DNA from 2 places in the Priestia sp. YIM B13551 genome. Region 1 is predicted to be linked to the other one. Evidence: a T-box and tRNA genes for the amino acid it is inferred to sense, from the RefSeq annotation. Region 1 holds a T-box; the other holds one or more tRNA genes.
What was found. A T-box is a leader RNA that pairs with one kind of tRNA and senses whether it is charged. The one in region 1 lies ahead of thrS (threonine--tRNA ligase), so its partner is inferred to be a tRNA-Thr.
Positions count from the first base shown of each region.

Region 2: it encodes a tRNA-Thr, which carries the amino acid that the T-box ahead of thrS (threonine--tRNA ligase) is inferred to sense. The anticodon was not compared.

Region 1 covers NZ_JBHZOX010000001.1:478,658-487,414, forward strand. Annotated here, with positions in the region: gene ACFX4N_RS02500 (hypothetical protein) at 304-507, shown strand; gene thrS (threonine--tRNA ligase) at 680-1,897, opposite strand; T-box leader at 1,951-2,179, opposite strand; T-box leader at 2,219-2,444, opposite strand; gene ACFX4N_RS02510 (sulfatase family protein) at 2,848-4,590, opposite strand; gene ACFX4N_RS02515 (hypothetical protein) at 4,754-4,954, opposite strand; gene ACFX4N_RS02520 (cell wall hydrolase) at 5,097-5,555, opposite strand; gene ACFX4N_RS02525 (valine--pyruvate transaminase) at 5,748-7,049, opposite strand; gene ACFX4N_RS02530 (DUF6421 family protein) at 7,065-8,300, opposite strand; gene ACFX4N_RS02535 (DMT family transporter) at 8,328-8,757, opposite strand, start outside.
Region 2 covers NZ_JBHZOX010000002.1:889,646-898,402, reverse strand. Annotated here, with positions in the region: gene ACFX4N_RS14245 (cation:dicarboxylate symporter family transporter) at 1-524, opposite strand, end outside; gene ACFX4N_RS14240 (sulfite exporter TauE/SafE family protein) at 757-1,521, opposite strand; gene ACFX4N_RS14235 (ATP-binding protein) at 1,793-3,067, shown strand; gene ACFX4N_RS14230 (hypothetical protein) at 3,202-3,336, shown strand; gene ACFX4N_RS14225 (TetR/AcrR family transcriptional regulator) at 3,415-4,317, opposite strand; gene ACFX4N_RS14220 (DHA2 family efflux MFS transporter permease subunit) at 4,584-6,083, shown strand; gene ACFX4N_RS14215 (aromatic ring-hydroxylating oxygenase subunit alpha) at 6,119-7,171, opposite strand; tRNA gene ACFX4N_RS14210 (tRNA-Thr) at 7,382-7,454, shown strand; gene ACFX4N_RS14205 (ABC transporter ATP-binding protein) at 7,721-8,671, shown strand; gene ACFX4N_RS14200 (ABC transporter permease/substrate-binding protein) at 8,671-8,757, shown strand, end outside.

The DNA of each region.
Region 1 (8,757 bases):
AGATACAGAAGTAATTATATAGAAATAATTACTAACTTGTCTATTAGTATACTAATATCATTATATATATTTCAAGAGTTTTTGTAAGCGATTTCTTAATATTGCTCTATTTTGGATTTATAAACTAAATAAAGAGATTATCATTGTGCTTATGTATAATAAGTTTGAATAAAAATAATATTCTAAAAAATTATTTTATGTGTTTTTAGATAACTTTTTTACTAACTATCTTCAGATATAAATTCCTGACCTAGAGATTATTTACAGAACAATGAATGTTTTATCTTACCGGGTGTTATAATGATGAAAACTGAAGTGTATGAAGGGCGGAGAGAGATGCTTAACTTACTTATTGGCTGTATTTTACTAGCATTAGGAGTGTACTTTATGTTTAAATTTCTTTTTTACTCTCCTTCTAAAAAAAAGCGAGATCAGCAGAACATGAACAAACCATCAGATGAGGCTTCAGCTTCATCCCGTACAAACGATTCGAATGGAATAAGATAAATTTTTTTATAAAATACCGGCGTTTGTCTAAGGCAAAAGTTATACTGCTGATATATATTATCTTATACCCTTCTAGTTCAATATTCCCTTCATTTTGGTGTAAGACAAGATGAAGGGAATCACTATCCGACTTAAAAAAATCGGATTTTTCTATTTAGTAAGGTAAATAGCTTCAATAAACTCTGTTTGAATTCTTTTCTTTATTCAAGTGTACAGCTGCCTCTTCCACACTTACTGTTCCTATATTTTTCTTCCCGTGCTTTCGCATAGCAAGCGATTCATTTTCCACTTCTTTATCTCCTATCACGGCCATATAAGGAACTTTCTGCATTTCTGCTTCTCGAATTTTCAGCCCTATTTTTTCAATGCGATCGTCTACTTCAACACGATACCCTTTTAACTCCAGCTCGTGTTTCACTTTATATGCATATTCCACATGCGGCGGTGCAATAGGCAATAGTTTGAGTTGAACAGGAGCTAACCAAAGAGGAAATTGACCTTCGTAATGTTCAATCAAGATGGCCATAAATCGTTCAACGGAACCGTATATAGCGCGGTGAATCATTACGGGACGATGAGGTTTATTGTCTTCTCCAATATACATACAGTCAAACTTCTCTGGCATTAAGAAATCAAGCTGAACTGTTCCGCACTGCCAGCTGCGACCTAAGGAATCTAAAATATGAAAATCGATTTTCGGCCCATAAAAAGCTCCGTCTCCTTCATTCACCTGATAGTCTAAGCCTTTTTCACTTAACACAGATTGAAGCGACTTTTCTGCTTGGTTCCATGTTTCAATATTTCCCATGAATTTTTCAGGTCGTGTGGATAGCTCCACTTTGTAATCGAAGCCAAAATGTGAGTAAAAGTCATGGATAAACGCTAGAATGCGGCTAATCTCAGCTTCGATCTGACTGAGTTCTACGAATAAATGAGCGTCGTCCTGTGTGAATGAACGGACTCTTAGCAATCCGTTTAAAGACCCAGAAAGCTCGTGACGGTGAACTAATCCAAGCTCTGCGTATCGAATCGGAAGTTCTCGGTAGCTTCTTCGCTTGCTGCTAAACAATAAAATGGCTCCCGGACAATTCATCGGTTTAATCGCATAGTTTTGTTCGTCAACATTTGAAAAATACATATTCTCATGATAGTGCTCCCAGTGCCCTGATTGTTCCCACAGCTCCTGTTTCATCATGATGGGTGTTTTTATCTCTTGATAGCCTGCTTTATAATGCTTTTGTTTCCAGTAGTTCTCTAACTCGTTTCGAATAATCATTCCGTTAGGTAAGAAAAATGGCATACCAGGAGCTTCTTCTATTGACATAAACAGCTCCAGTTCTTGACCTAATTTTTGATGATTTCGCTTTTCTGCTTCCATTTGTTTTGACATGTTCATTCCTCCAATATGTTTTTATTTAACAAAAAAACCGCACTCATCCCTAGTAAAGGGACGAATGCGGCCGTGGTACCACCCTAATTCCGTAAAATACCCATACGTATTTTACGCTTAAAAAGATAACGGTTTTACCGGTTGCGGTTTCAGTGTATACACATTCCCCGCCGCAGCTCCAAGGTGGTAAATTCATTTCGTTTTCTAAGGGTTCTCAGCCAGTGACCCTACTCTCTGTAAAGAAAATTCAAAAATGATTCATGTCCTTTTCATTGCTTGTATATTCTTTTTTTCTACATAAAAAACCGCACTCATCCCTAGTGAAGGGACGAATGCGGCCGTGGTACCACCCTAATTCCGTAAAATACCCATACGTATTTTACGCTTAAAAAGATAACGGTTTTACCGATTGCAGTTTCAGTTATGCACGTTCCCTGCAATAGCTCTAAGGTGGTAAATTAGATGATTTCTTAAGGGCTCTCAGCCAGTGGCCCTATTCTCTGCGAAGAAAACAGCATCTAATTCGTGTCCTTTTCATTGCCAAATACTGTTTATTAGTTGTTAAAAGCGATTATAATGTATAAATTTAACAGAAGTCAAGAAGTAATTTTTTATTTTTCAATGGTATAGAATTACTTTATGCTTAAATTTTTGAAAAGTTACTTAAGAATACACGGACTGAAAAAGTTTTTTATTATACTATTAACGACTACATTTCATACTTATTTTCACCTTTATTTTCATAACAATAAAGGCGAAAAAGAAAGATACTATAAGTCCTTATTTGTTTTATCTAAGCGGTATTAACGAAGTGAAACCCAATACTATCCCAAATCAGAACAAATAACATAGCACAAGCATTATCAGGTTTTTTATTTATATACTAAAATATTAAATACATCTTTTTCTGCTCACCCAAATAGTTGACTTCAATCCGTAGAAACTATTTTTTATCTATCTTTAGAGGGAAGCTCATCATTCATGCTTCCACTTTGCGGAAAAATCCGTTTTTTCCTGATTTGTTCTTTAAGAATAACATCAAGCTGCCGCTGAACTTTCCTTGTTTCATTTGTCGAAAAATACGGGTGAGCCAGATTTACTGTTTCTAACGGATCCTTGGTCAAATTGTACATTTCAATTTGATCGGGAACACGTGTTGTTTTAAGGGTAGTAAAACTTACAGGGTAACCTTCATATTGCTCCCGGTGATTGACTTTATCTTTTTCTTCAGCTGCTGACCAAAATTGCGGATTATCATGATAGCGAGCGTATTTCCAAATTTCCTTTCCTGCCGCTGACGAAAACTCGACAATGACCGCTTGAATGTGATTAGGCTGAACAACTGACGGGTAGCTTTCTCCTAAAAAATTTGTTTGGTGAAGTCCTTTTGTCGGGTCATCATCCGTCATGAAGAAAATCGGTGTTTGCACTTGCTCAAGAGACGATTCTCCTCGAAGTATACCTGACAGGTCTCGCCCAACAAATGGATGTACTTCCGTATGACTTTTTTGTAATTGCTTTTGAACAGCGGAAGCATCGATATTAGCTAAACTAAGTATTGTCGGGATCAAGTCAACGTGACTAGTCATCAGGTCTGTACGTTGATAATTGGGAAATAAACATTTGTTGTGAATGAGAAGCGGAACGTGAATAGATTCTTCATACATGTTGTACCATTTTTGATGTAGTCCCCCGTGAGCTCCAAGCAAATCACCATGATCAGAGGTAAAAATAATAATTGTATTTTCATAGAACGAAGATTGTTCGATGGTCCGAAGAACTTTTAAAATTTGTTTATCAACATTTTTTTGCAGCTGATAATACAAGCGCCGGTAGAAGCTAGAATTTGGCGTCGGCTGCAGCGCTTTTGGATAGATGTATTTATAGCTGCTTTGAGCGCTAGGCTTTGTTTGCAAAGATTCTCTAATGGTAGGTGGCGGATCGATGTTCGGAATCGTCTCATCAATAGAAAACTGAAACATAGGAAGGTGTTTGGTAATCGCTCCAAACAGCGCAATGTCATGCGGGTTCACAAACGAAGCTACCATGAGCCAAGGCTGCGCAGTCGCTTGATGTTCTAATCGTTGAATAAGCTCTATGATTTCCTCTGCATATATTTCGTCTCGTCCGCTCACTCCAACGGCCGCGGATGAACCAGAATTGTGCGGGTTTCTCCCTTCCGGTTCTGGACCAATCCACCCTGAAAACCCAAACTTTTCAAGCTTATTAGCCTGTTGATAGAGGCACTCTTTCTCTAGATCCGGTATTCCTGTTTGCATCTGGTAGCTAGAAAAAACGTTATGTGTTCCTGGAATTAAGATGTTCTCATCAGAAATGTGCCATTTTCCTTTATAAAAGGTTTGATACCCAGCCTGCTTAAAATAATCTCCCATCGTCGGGACGGTATTAGGCTGCAGCCAAAACATATCAGGATCTTGTGACTTCTTTGCGATACCTTGCGTTTGCGTAACTCCGTGCAAGGAAGGATACTGCCCTGTAAACAATGTAGCTCGACTTGGTGAACAGGCTGTAGAACCGACGTAGTGACGGGTAAATTCCATTCCATGCTGTTTTAAAAATTCATGTGCTTTTAAATGTTTTTTTCGCCACTTTTTTAGTTCTTTACTTTCATATAAGGGTGGAAATCGCTCCTCGTCCACGAAAATTAACAAAAAATTAGGCTGCTTCTGCATGTTTACTCCTCCGCGTGTTTATCAAATTTTCTGTATTGATAAACTATGTAAAAAGCACTTTTTTTAGAAGAACGGAGTACGATTCATGTCTTTTTATGCCCAAACAAAAAAGACTCAGAGGATTTCTCTAAGTCTTTCATAGCTCATTTCAATACGATATTCCTTATTTTTTGTATGCTTTTAGCTGCTGATTTCGTTTATAGGTACCAATGATACTAGGTATACCTACAATTATGCTTATCATAAAACTCCACATCATATAGCGCCAATCCCCTGTAAAAAGCGCTACTCCCATAGAAAAAACGAGCTGACCAGCAAGAACTAACCATGAAGCTATCCAAGCAAACATCATATTCTCTTTCACGTTATCACCTCATATTTTTAAGTATGAATGACTTCTTATATTTTACCATAAAATTCTAATTTTAAAGGTTGTTCTACTGTTTATTTTATGTACATAACTAAAAAAGCTAATAGCAGCGCGCAGCTAGCCATTAGCTTTTTCATCATTTTGCAAATACATGATGTCCTATTTTAATTGTTTCTTGTTTTTGGCGCAGCCATTGATCTCCCGTTTTATCAGGATTAAAGAAGAATAATGAACCTTTTCCTTGACCTTGGAAGTTAATTGCTTCTTCTACAGCTTTTTTTGAATCTGTGTCTGCAGGTTTATTAATTTGACCGTTGCTGACCGGACTATACTGACCTTTTTGATAAATAACGCCTTTTACAGTGTCCGGGAATTTGCTGCTGTCGACTCTGTTTAATACAACTGTCGCCACGGCTACTTTGCCTGCATAAGGCTCTCCTTTGGCTTCAGCTGATACAAGACGAGCTAATAATTCTTTATCATTTTTATTTACCTGAATGTGCTGTTCATGAGCGGGCGCTGCAGCAAATGCTGAGTAACCTGCACCAAAACTTGGGATAAGCATTGCTATAGCAATCACTAGTTTCTTTATCATAAAAATAAAAAGCCTCCTTGCTATTTCTTGACGTGGTTCATATGCTAGCAGAAATATAGGAGTCTTTCATTACAAAAAATTATCCAGTTCCAAAAGAAATTGGATGTTATTGTCTTCTTCAAACAATCTTTAGCTTATAAAACTGGACCTTTTATGATTACGTATTAGTTGCACTTCTAAATCTTAAAGAAATTATATTTTTTCTGTTTGAAATATAAAGTTTGAACTGTATATTTCCTTAACTACTGAAGAAAGAATATCAATTCCTTTCTTTAACTCCTCATCTGCAGCAGTAAGACTTATGCGAATGCACTCCCGGTTGTGAGAAGAAGATTGGCTACCGTGAAAGAATGACCCGCCTGGCACTACAATCAAGTTTTCTGCTTTTAATTTATTGTATAGATCGGTATCACTGAAAGGCAAACCTTCTAACCAAAGCCAACCAAATAACGAACCTTCCGCTTTGTGCAAATACCAAGGAATATCATCCGGCATACGTATAGTTAAAAGATTTTTTAAATAGTCATGTTTTTGTTTATAATGAGTTCTTATATGGTTAGCTGAAATTCCGGCTAACTGCCCGCTTTTTAAGGTGCTAACCACCATTCGCTGACCTAACCTAGAAGAGTGAATCAAAATATTTGATTGAAATGCTTCCATTACTTTTATGAAGTCACTTTTTCCTATAGCAATTCCTATTCTCTCCCCAGGCAATCCGACTTTAGAAAGACTCATGCAGTGAATGATATTATCATGTATGATTGGATCCATTTCAATAAAATTAATAGCAGGAAAAGGCGGTGCGTAAGCTGAATCAATTAGCAATGGAATGTGATAGTCCTTGCACACTTGGGATATAAGCTGTACGGATTCTTCAGAAAGAATGTTGCCGCTTGGGTTATTAGGTCTTGATAATACAACAGCTCCGACGTCTGGGTCCTGAGCTATTTTATCTTTAAATGCTTGTTTGTTAAATTCATAACGAAACGTATGATGATCAAGCTTTGAGAGGATAGGAGGAATTCCTTCTATTACACCTTCCTCAAGCGCGACTCCACTATACCCAGCGTAATCTGGCAGCATAGGTATTAATGCTTTTTTTACTCTTCCTTCTTTACTTGTACCGCAAAACGAATTTAAAGCTAAAAAAAAGAGATTTTGACTTCCCGAAGTGATCAAGACTTGTTCTCTGTCCAGTTTAATATGATAATTCGTAAAGAAATATTCTCTTATGCAATCAATTAATTCATGCGTACCGTAACTAGAACCATATTGGCTAATCAAATTTTTTAATTGTTTGTCGTTCACAATATCCTTTAAAGCTTCTTCCCACATTTCATAAACTTGAGGGAGAATGGCGGGGTTGCCAGCACTTAAATTCACATATTGATTAAGATTGGAATTGAGCACTTCTTGGATATCATGCATAATAGCGCGAACGCCTACTTTATTAGTCATTTTGTTTCCTATTTTACTTAAATGCAAAGCAGTCACTAGTGCACCTTCTCCTTAAAGATTATGGTCATCGAATAGTAAGTATGGAACTTCAATCTTTTTATTTTGCTGATTAATAAAGTAATTGTCCGGGATAATAAATTTATCATCGTTCTCACTAGGTAATAAGTATTTTCGAACATAATGTTCAGCATCTTCTTTATAGTCAAGGTCACTTTGAATCGTTTCAAGTTCTTCAATTTCTTTTACTAAAAGATCCAGTTCTTTTAAGCATATGTCTAAATCTAAATAAGCATGGTCTCCTTTTCGGGATATTGAACGCCCATTTGCAACTAACCAGCTAAAAAGAAAAAATCCTGTTCCAGAATCAAAGTTTCGGGGTGCATTATGCTGACTAGGGTATCTTAAAAGTCGTTCAAAGAGAACAAATTCCGTTATCTCCTCCCAAAAAGGATATTTTCTTTTATGAAGAGTCAGCACCGTCTGGCAATCTACTTTAACTTCTTCTAGTATGCCTGCAAAAAAATTCATTTTCGCCTGTATATGTTGGTCAAAAGGTTTATTTCCGCAGTGATGGTAATAATCATGCAGATATCCCCAAATCACCCTTGCCTGATAAGTGTCTTCTCTATTCATAGTATGAGATTTAAAGTTAAAATCAGGAAAGATAGAATACGCTCTTTTTAATGTATCCTGATTGTATATGCTGTGAAATTTATTAAAGAAAAATATCGCGAAGTTTTGACTTGTTACCTTTTCTTTTGTTTTTACATTCTCAGGGAAAAATACAATACACTTCCCTTCCATAAATCCTTGAGTACCAGCTAACAGCTTTAAAGATTCACATCCATTTTTAGGATGAGGAAGGTCTGCTTCAATGGATTTCATGATTTCAGGTTCATCACGAACGGCGATAAAGGCTTCTAAATAAAACCCTCTTTTTGTAGGGCCATTAGGCGTTACAATCGGTCCTAAAAAGAACGTCGCCTCCCCGTTTGCAGGCGGGCTATAAGCAATTAACGTTTGATCAAAATAAGGAGCTTGATCGAGTCCTCTTTCAATCCAATCACATACGTCATTTTTTAATGCATTCCACACTACAGGTAAATTTAAAGAGTTATATATTGTTTCAGTTTCAGCAACTACTTTTAATAAGAGTTCTCTAGCTTTTTCGTAATTTCTTTTGACCTCTCCATTTGGGCCCTGATATTTTCTTATCTCATATAGAGCAGGTACTATTTTATCGTTTAATAACTCCACTAAACTTTGGGTATGATTTTTTGTTAACATGATTAAAACCCTCCTTTTTTAGAACAGCTACTTAGCAGAAATATTTTTAGATGATGTAAGAGTAGAGTTATTTGTGTTTTTCTCTACTTGCTTTTTCAAGTTAATAAATATAACCCCTGCTATTACAAATGCTGTACCTATATAGACCTGTTTGTTTAATGTTTCACCTAAAAAGACAAACCCTACATATAAGGCGATAACCGGTGAAATAAATAAATGCGCCGTTGCTTTTGATATATGCCATTTTTTTAATAAATAAATATTAATAGAAAACCCCAAGACCGACCCTATAATGGCCAAATATAATAATGAGATAAGACTAATACCAGAGAAAGTGCGGTTTCCATTTTCTACAAACAAACTAACAATCAGTAAACAAGCGCCTCCACTTAGCATCGAAAAAGAATTAAAGGTCATAATAGGCAAGGATTTTATGCGAGATTGAACTTGAACAGTT
Region 2 (8,757 bases), on a different contig from region 1:
ATATGGACAAGCGCGATGCCAAACAAACAAGAAATTAAAAGCACTTGAAGCATGGAGTTGCTTGAAAAAGCACCAACTGCACTGTCTGGAATCATATTAAGAAAAAAATCACCTTCACTCGGAAGTTCGGAGCCGTTAGTTTTCGCGTCCACTTCGCTTGTGCTTAAGCTTGAAGGATCAACATTCATACCGGTGCCGGGATTCATTACGTTTGCTACTAATAGACCGATTAATAGAGCGAATGTTGTGACAATTTCGAAGTAAAGAATGGTTTTTCCGCCGATACGCCCAACTGTTTTAATGTTTCCAACCTTGGCAATTCCAACAACGACTACTCCAAAAATAAGAGGAGCAATCAGCATTTTGATAAGCTTAATAAAACCGTCTCCAATCGGTTTCACAGCATTCCCGAAGCTTGGCCACAGATATCCTACGGCTATGCCAAGTACAATCGCCATCATAATTTGAAAGAAAAGACCTTTATAAAAAGGTTTTTGCTTACTTTTTGCCGCTGTTTGTGTCATGTGTTCTCCCTTCGTCGTACAATTTTTTAGATATCACAATAGATGTTATGTTTTTTTACATTTTAACGTAAGGTTGTTTGAGGTGTCATTGGTCTCTTTGACTAAAATTCAATAAAAATATTAGTTGAAGTGTATAAGAAGGGAAGGGAGTGGTTTAAAACATTATTATTTTTAATATAGATCTTTAAAAAAACTAATAAAAAGCACATGCAAAGGCATGTGCTTTTATTTGTTAAATTAATTTAATTCCGCTAATTAGAATGATGGTTGCCATAATGGCTTGAAGCGGTCTTGAAGGCACTTTCGTTGATAAACGGCTTCCGATTAACACACCTGGAATAGATCCAGTTAATAGGTTAGCAGTCAACATGTAATCCACGCTTCCGAAGCTTGCATTTAAAATACCAGCCACCGTAACGAGAAGAAACGCATGTGCAATATCAGTTCCAACTAGCTCAGATGTTTTTAGCTTAAATAAGTACAGCATCGCAATCGCAAATAATGAGCCCGAACCAATCGATGTTAGTCCGACAATGAATCCAAAGACTACACCAATTCCGATTGTTAATCCTTTTTTCTGATTTAAGTCCATTTCTTGAAAACGATTTGGGCGAATGAATTTATCAAAAAAGACGCGAAAGATAATTGAAATGGCAACCAGTGTCATGACATATCCAAGAGCGTGCTTAATAATCGTTTCTTGATGCTCGTGAAAAGATGGAAATGCATGAAGTGTGACAATGGCAAGAACAGCGCTCGGAATACTTCCGAAGGCTAAATATTTTGCTAATTTAAAGTTAATGGTTCGCTGTTTATAGTGCTGAGCGACTCCAAATAATTTTGTGATAGAATTGTAGACAAGATCTGTTCCTACGGCAATGGAAGGGTTAATGCCGAGTACAATCAGTAAAGGTGTTAATAAAGCGGCGCCTCCAACTCCCGTTAAGCCTACTAGGGTTCCGACGAATAATCCCATTAAGGTAATTGATAGTTCCATGTTTCTTCCTCCTACTCTCAAAACCAAGTACATTGATCTGATTATAGAGCATTGTAGCTCATATGTAAATAAAATTCTGAATATTTTTAGTGGAGTTGAAAAGGTTTTCTTTGCCTTCACTATTTTGGGGAACGGACGATAAAGTCATAGGAAGTTATAAAAAAGTAAATAGAATACGTTTATTTGTCTATGATTACGCTCTAATTTGTGTTACAAATGTAAATGCAATAAAAGAGTTTATTTTTATCTCATTTGAAAGACCGGTGAATACATGAGTTTTGTCACGAAAGATTTGTTAATTAATTTTTTATTTATTTTATTGGCGCTGTTTTTAGTGCAGATGTTTTATTTAATCAAGTATGCTAAAAAAATTCATTGGTGGAAAGATCGTTATATCGCGGTATTTCCGATTTTAGCTATTATCTTTTGCCTTTTGTTTCCGGTTAACGGAGCTTATGTCCCCGATGATTATCGAATGGATTTACGAAGAATTCCTTATATTTTAGGAACGCTATATGGAGGCTGGCCGCTAGGAAGCTTGCTTTTTGTCTTTATTTTACTGCTGCGCTTGCTAATTGGCGGGTACGATGTAGGGTTTTTATCAACACTAATTGCTCTTCCGATTTTATCCATTCCTTTATTTTTCATAACAAAATACTTTTTACATTTCTCATTAAAAAATAGAATTATCGTGAGCACCTGTCTTAGTGTAATCGGTTCTTTATTAGCTATGCTTGTATCTATTTTTGTCTTGCACGTAACAAGCATTCCTATTAGCGTGTGGGTTCAATTCGCGATTTTAGATGTAGCAGGCATGTTTGTCATTACCATACTGTGGGAAGCGATACGGGCAAATTTACTAGTGCTGCAGCGCCTGATGAAAGCAGAGAAACTAGAAATTGTCAGTCATCTAGCTGCCAGCATCTCTCATGAGGTGCGAAATCCTCTAACGGCAAGCAGAGGATTTATGCAAATGCTGCAAGAAGATGAAAAAGAACCTGCTAAAAAACGCTACATTTCCATTGCGATTAATGAACTAGATCGTGCAAAAGAAATCATTGATGATTACTTGCTGTTTGCCAATTCTGCTCCGGAACGAAATGAAAAAATGAATATTTCAGAAGAGATTCATCATGTCACCCATATTATGACGCCTCTTGCCAATATGAATGGAGTCGCTATTGATTTTACATTTGATGAAGAAGTGAAGTTCTTCGTAATGGGAGAAAGAAGAAAGCTTCAGCAGTGCCTAATCAATTTATTTAAAAATAGTATTGAAGCCATGCAAAATGGAGGCACGTTAACCGTTAAAGTAACAAAAGAAGGCGGAGCTGTTATTGTGGATATTATCGATACAGGCTGCGGCATGACGCAAGAACAAATCAACCGGCTAGGCGAACCGTATTTTACAACAAAAGAAAAAGGTACGGGGCTTGGAACGATGGTATCTTTCAGCATTATTCATTATATGAAGGGAAAAGTGAGTGTGTCTAGCGTAAAAGGAAAAGAAACGTGTTTTTCACTTGAATTTCCACTTTGTGAATAAAGAGGCTGGGACAAAAATTATTTAGTTGAAGGAAGATCCGAATGCGTTTGATTCTTGAGGGAGAATCAAACGCATTCGGATTTTTTTATTGATAGGGTAAATATAGGTTTCGTATGTTTAGTTGCTTCTAGCTGTTGATTGAAGGGCAAGGCGAAGACTCCTGCGGGAAAAGAGGAACAGGTGAGACCCCGCAGAAGCGTACGCGACGAGGAGGCTCACCGGCCGCCCGCGGAAAGCGAAGCCTTGCACGGAAATCAACAGCGGTGTAACAAGTAACTTATACTAACTCCTTTATTCAATTTGTTCGACTTTAAATTAAAATGATTTAGTTACGTCTTAAACGCTTTTTAATGAAGTTCACTCACATACTGATCAATCATCGTTTGCAGTTCCTCTAGGGGCGTTTTACTGTTGTTAACAGACAGCTGCTTTAACGATTGAAGGGCACTATCCACAACAAACTTGCGGGGATTTGATTGTTTAAACAGCTCTTCTTCAATAAAACTAATAAGCTCTGTGCATTTTTGACGTTCGAATTCATCAGTAAATTGTTTGTGAACTTGTTTTTTTAAATCGATAAGTGCTGCAGAAATGTCCTGTTCTATTTGATTTTTAGTATTCGGGCAAGATGGAAGCCATTCTTTAATCGTTTGCGGATCGAGCAAAATGTCTCCTGCATTTGCTACTTCGTCTACAAGAGGAAGCAGGCGCTTGACACTGTAGCTTATGATCTCATGCGGGTCAGTATTTGTGCCGTTAACCATAAAATTATAGTGAAAGTTGCGATGAAGCATGCCAAGAAACATAATTGCACAATCTAGCAGGTACGGTTTCTTTTCTTGTCCAAATAAATCAATGAACCGCTTGTAAACCCAGTTTACTTCAATAAACTGGGTTTTTTTTATGTATGCTTTTAAATCAGGATCATTGGAAACAAATACTTCTTCAAGTAATGTAAAAAATTTATGTTTATGATGATTTTTCATCTGTGCATCAATCTGTTTAACAAATACATCTACATCGGTCAGGCTTTTACCAACCAGCAGCTGGTTTCGCTCTTGTTCAATTGTTGTATGAAGCCAGGTAAAAACAGCGATTAATAATTCATTTTTTGAAGAAAAATAGTTGTAGAATGTTCCTTTTGAAATGCCGCTATAATCAATGATGTCTTGAATAGACGTAGCTTGAAATCCTTTTTCAACGAAGAGATGGTGTGCATTTTTTACAACTTGCTGTTTTCGGTTATTCATTATTATCACCTAAATATAAAATTAGACTCATGGTCCAACTTTATGATACATGATTTAAAGCGTTTACACAAATGTTCTTTTTTAAAAAAATGGACGATATCACGACAATATATTGATATAAAAGGGTTATAGGAGTAAAAAAGTCGATAAAATAAAGGACATGAACGCAAGATTTTTCGCTTGCATAAATTGAACTCACAGTATAATATACTCTATGTAGAACATGTGTCTAAAAAAATGAACTTGAAGTATAAGGAGGTACAATAATGAGTCAATCGATAAATCAAATGGAAAAGCCGCCTTATGGCATAATTGCTATTTTGTTAATAGGCGCTTTTATCTCATTGTTGAATGAAACGTTATTAAACGTGGCGCTGCCATCTATTATGAAAGACTTAGATGTGACAACGTCAACTGTCCAGTGGCTTTCTACTGGTTATATGTTAGTGAATGGTATTATGATTCCAACTACCGCTTTTTTAATTCAGCGCTATTCTGTCAGAGGCTTATTTTTAACGGCTATGACTTTATTTACAGCAGGAACAATACTTGCCGGCGCTTCGCCCGTATTTTCGGTCTTGTTAACCGCTCGTATTATTCAAGCATCAGGCGCAGCCATTATGATGCCGCTTTTAATGAACGTATTGCTCACAAGTTTTCCATTAGAAAAACGCGGAGCTGCGATGGGGATTTTCGGTTTAGTTATGATTTTTGCTCCGGCAATTGGTCCTACATTATCAGGGTGGCTAATTGAACACTATGAGTGGAGAATGCTGTTCCACCTTGTTACGCCAATCGCGGCAATTGTATTAATAGGCTCTTTCTTCCTATTAAAAGACAAAAAAGAAAAAGTGGAAATCAATTTGGATTTCCTATCACTTGTGTTATCTACGATTGGATTTGGAGGACTTCTATACGGGTTTAGCTCAGCAGGGGATAAAGGCTGGGATTCTGTGGAAGTATACGGCACCATTATCGTAGGAGCTGTGGCGCTGATTTTATTTATTACGCGTCAGTTCAAGCTGAAAACACCTATGCTTGAATTCCGCATTTTTAAATATCCAATGTTTGCTTTATCATCAACGATTTCAATGGTGATCACAATGGCATTATTCTCAGCCATGCTGCTAATGCCAATTTATGTTCAAACGGTACGAGGCATTTCTCCGCTTCATTCAGGATTACTAATGCTTCCGGGTGCGCTGCTAATGGGTGTGATGTCACCGATTACCGGAAAATTATTTGATAAATTCGGAGCGCGTGCACTGGCTGTAACGGGTCTAACGATTACAGCCGTTACGACGTATTTCTTCAGTAACTTAGAGCTTGATACGACGTATACAACGCTCATTACGCTTTACACGCTTCGCATGTTCGGAATGTCTATGGTGATGATGCCGGTTATGACAAACGGATTAAATCAGTTGCCGCAGCGCTTTAATCCCCATGGTACTGCGATGAATAACACGCTTCAACAAGTATCGGGAGCTATTGGTTCGGCTCTTTTAGTAACGGTGATGTCAAACCGTACAGCTACGCATGCAAAAGAGCTCGCTCAAGATGCAATGAGCGGAGCAGGAGCAGCTCAAATGAAAGAACAGATTGGGATGCAGGCAATGGTACAAGGAATTAACGATGCGTTTGCCGTCTCAGTAGTACTAGTGGTGGTTGCCTTAATTCTTTCATTGTTTATGAAACGCGCCACGCCGGCAAGTGAAGATGAAGTGATAAAGGAAAAAGCAGGACGCGAGCAGTTTGCTAAATAAAAAAGAAATCCCCGCTGAGACAGCGGGGATTTCTTTTAGCTTGTATATCTAAAGCTTAAGCCCATTTTCTTTAATAATTTCCGGTAGCCGATGGACGTTTGATCAGCCATAATATGCGCTTCCATCTGCAGGTCTAAAGGCAAGTCTTCAGGTTTTTGGTTTTCAACCATTTCACGGTCTTCGTCAAAGACGCGAAGGTTAAAGTCATACACACCTTCAACGGGAGAATCTTTGTCAAAGTTTCGAGCGATTGGTGCGAATAAACGTGTTTCGCGGGCTGAAATAGGAGAGACTGCATTCATAATCCACAGCTCTGCGCCTTCTGGGAAGTATACTTTTAGCGTAGCTGTAAACGGCGGATAAACATCAAAGACGCGAAGCCATTTAAAATCAGGTGGATTTAAATGCTGCTGTTCTTTGGAATAATTGCTCACGGTGCTGGTATATTCTACATGAAGCCCATAGTCTGTATCGCTTACTTTATATTTAGGCACAAAGGCGTTGTTTCGATCACCAAATGTGTCCGTGTGCACCCAAGCAAAATGAGCTACGTCTAAAAAGCCTTCCATTTGACGACCGGCCGAACCCATGATATCAAAGCTCGGACAAACAATTTGCTGAAAATCAGGGTCCTCCCACGCATCGAAGTAAGGCAGGTTATCTTGTTCTCCTGTCAGGGAAGTCCATACTAATCCAAATCGTTCAATAACTGGATAGACGGCCATACACAGGCGGGGAGAAATGTTGGCATCAGGGTGAGCTGGAATCGACGTGCATGCGCCGTCCGTTGCATAGCGGAAGCCGTGGTAAGGACAGACAATTTCATCATCTTCCACCCAGCCCATGCTAAGCGGGGTGCCTCGGTGAACGCATAAATCACGAGCCGCTACTACTTTGTTTGTCGTGCGGTATAGAACGAGATTTACATCTAGTAGTTTTACGGACGTTGGTTTCTCTGTTACATCACTGCAGCGTGCGACCGGGTACCAATACTTGGCGAGCGTCGTCCAATCTTCCAGGCTGAACGTGCAGTCTCTTGGGTAGGGAGTTGCCGTTTTTGATTTGGTCATGGTTGGTTGTTGTTCCATCTATTTTCTTCCCTTCTTTTGTAAGCTCTTTTACTAAGGGTAATATAAAAAAAGAAAATTCACACAATTTATGTAAGGAGTTCTAACATAAAATATGGAACTTTGTAGAAAGTGCGAATTTCAGAAGACGCAAATTAGAGAATATACCAATAAAAAAATTTAAAAAAACGCTTCCTAAATAAATTTAAACGTGATATAATTTTCCAAGACGCTGGTGTAGCTCAGTAGGTAGAGCACTTGCATGGTAAGCAAGAGGTCGCAGGTTCGATCCCTGTCGCTAGCATACTAAAAAAACCTTCTTTCTTGTTGAAAGAAGGTTTTTTTATTTGTGTTGACTTTAAAATTATTCTCCGAATTATTCTTCCCCGCCTTGTGAAAACTTTAACAGTTTGATAGCCTTATTAGGAGGCTGTGAGAAAACATGTGTATCTTTTCCACTATGTCTTATGAATCATATTTAGAAATATTCTTAAAAGAATGTTTATTGCCTCTAAGTATTGGGTACACGAAACTAGGGGTTAAATTTCAACAGGGAGTGTGAACGATAATTTGATTACGTTTAAGAATGTGTCAAAGCAATATCCAGACGGTACGACCGCCGTGAAAAATATTAATCTAGAAATTAAAGAAGGGGAGTTTTTCGTTTTAATTGGTCCGAGTGGGTGTGGGAAGACAACCACCTTAAAAATGATTAACCGTCTTCATGATATTACCGAAGGAGAACTATACATAAAAGATAAGCTCGTATCGGCCCACAACATACATAAGTTACGCTGGAACATTGGCTATGTCCTGCAGCAGATTGCTCTTTTTCCTCATATGACCATTGCTGAAAATATAGCCATTGTACCCGAGATGAAGCATTGGAAGAAAAACAAAATCAAAACGCGCATTGATGAACTGCTTACCTTGGTAGGACTAGACCCAAAGCAATATAGAAACCGGAAGCCGTCTGAGCTCTCAGGTGGCCAGCAGCAACGTGTAGGTGTAGCACGTGCCCTCGCAGCCGATCCCCCCGTTATTTTAATGGACGAACCCTTTAGTGCCCTCGATCCGTTAAGCCGCGAACAGCTTCAGCAAGATATTATTAGCTTAAAAGAAAAAATCAAAAAAACATTTGTGTTTGTTACGCATGATATGAGCGAAGCGATGACGCTTGGAGATCGTATCTGCCTGATGAAAGATGGGGAAATTGTTCAAGTTGGAACCCCGGAGGAATTCATTCAAAAGCCTAAAAATGAATTTGTAAAAACATTTATTGGAAATCAAGGCAATGCTTTATTTGAGACATTGGATATGTTTGTCAAAGAAAGTGAACAGCCAGACGTAGAACCTACTGAAGAGCTAGCTTCAACCGCCACTGTTCAGCAGGCAATGGACGCCCTTTACGACCATGAAGCAATAGCCGTGAAAAAAGGGAGCAAACGCATTGGCGTTGTAACGCGCAAAAACCTATTAGCGTTTCTTTCTGATAAAACGAAAGAAGGAGGAACGCTGTAATGAATGCACTAAGCACATTATTAGATCAACGAGGAGATGCACTGTTTCAAGCTCTTCTTGAACACATTCAAATTTCCGTACTGGCT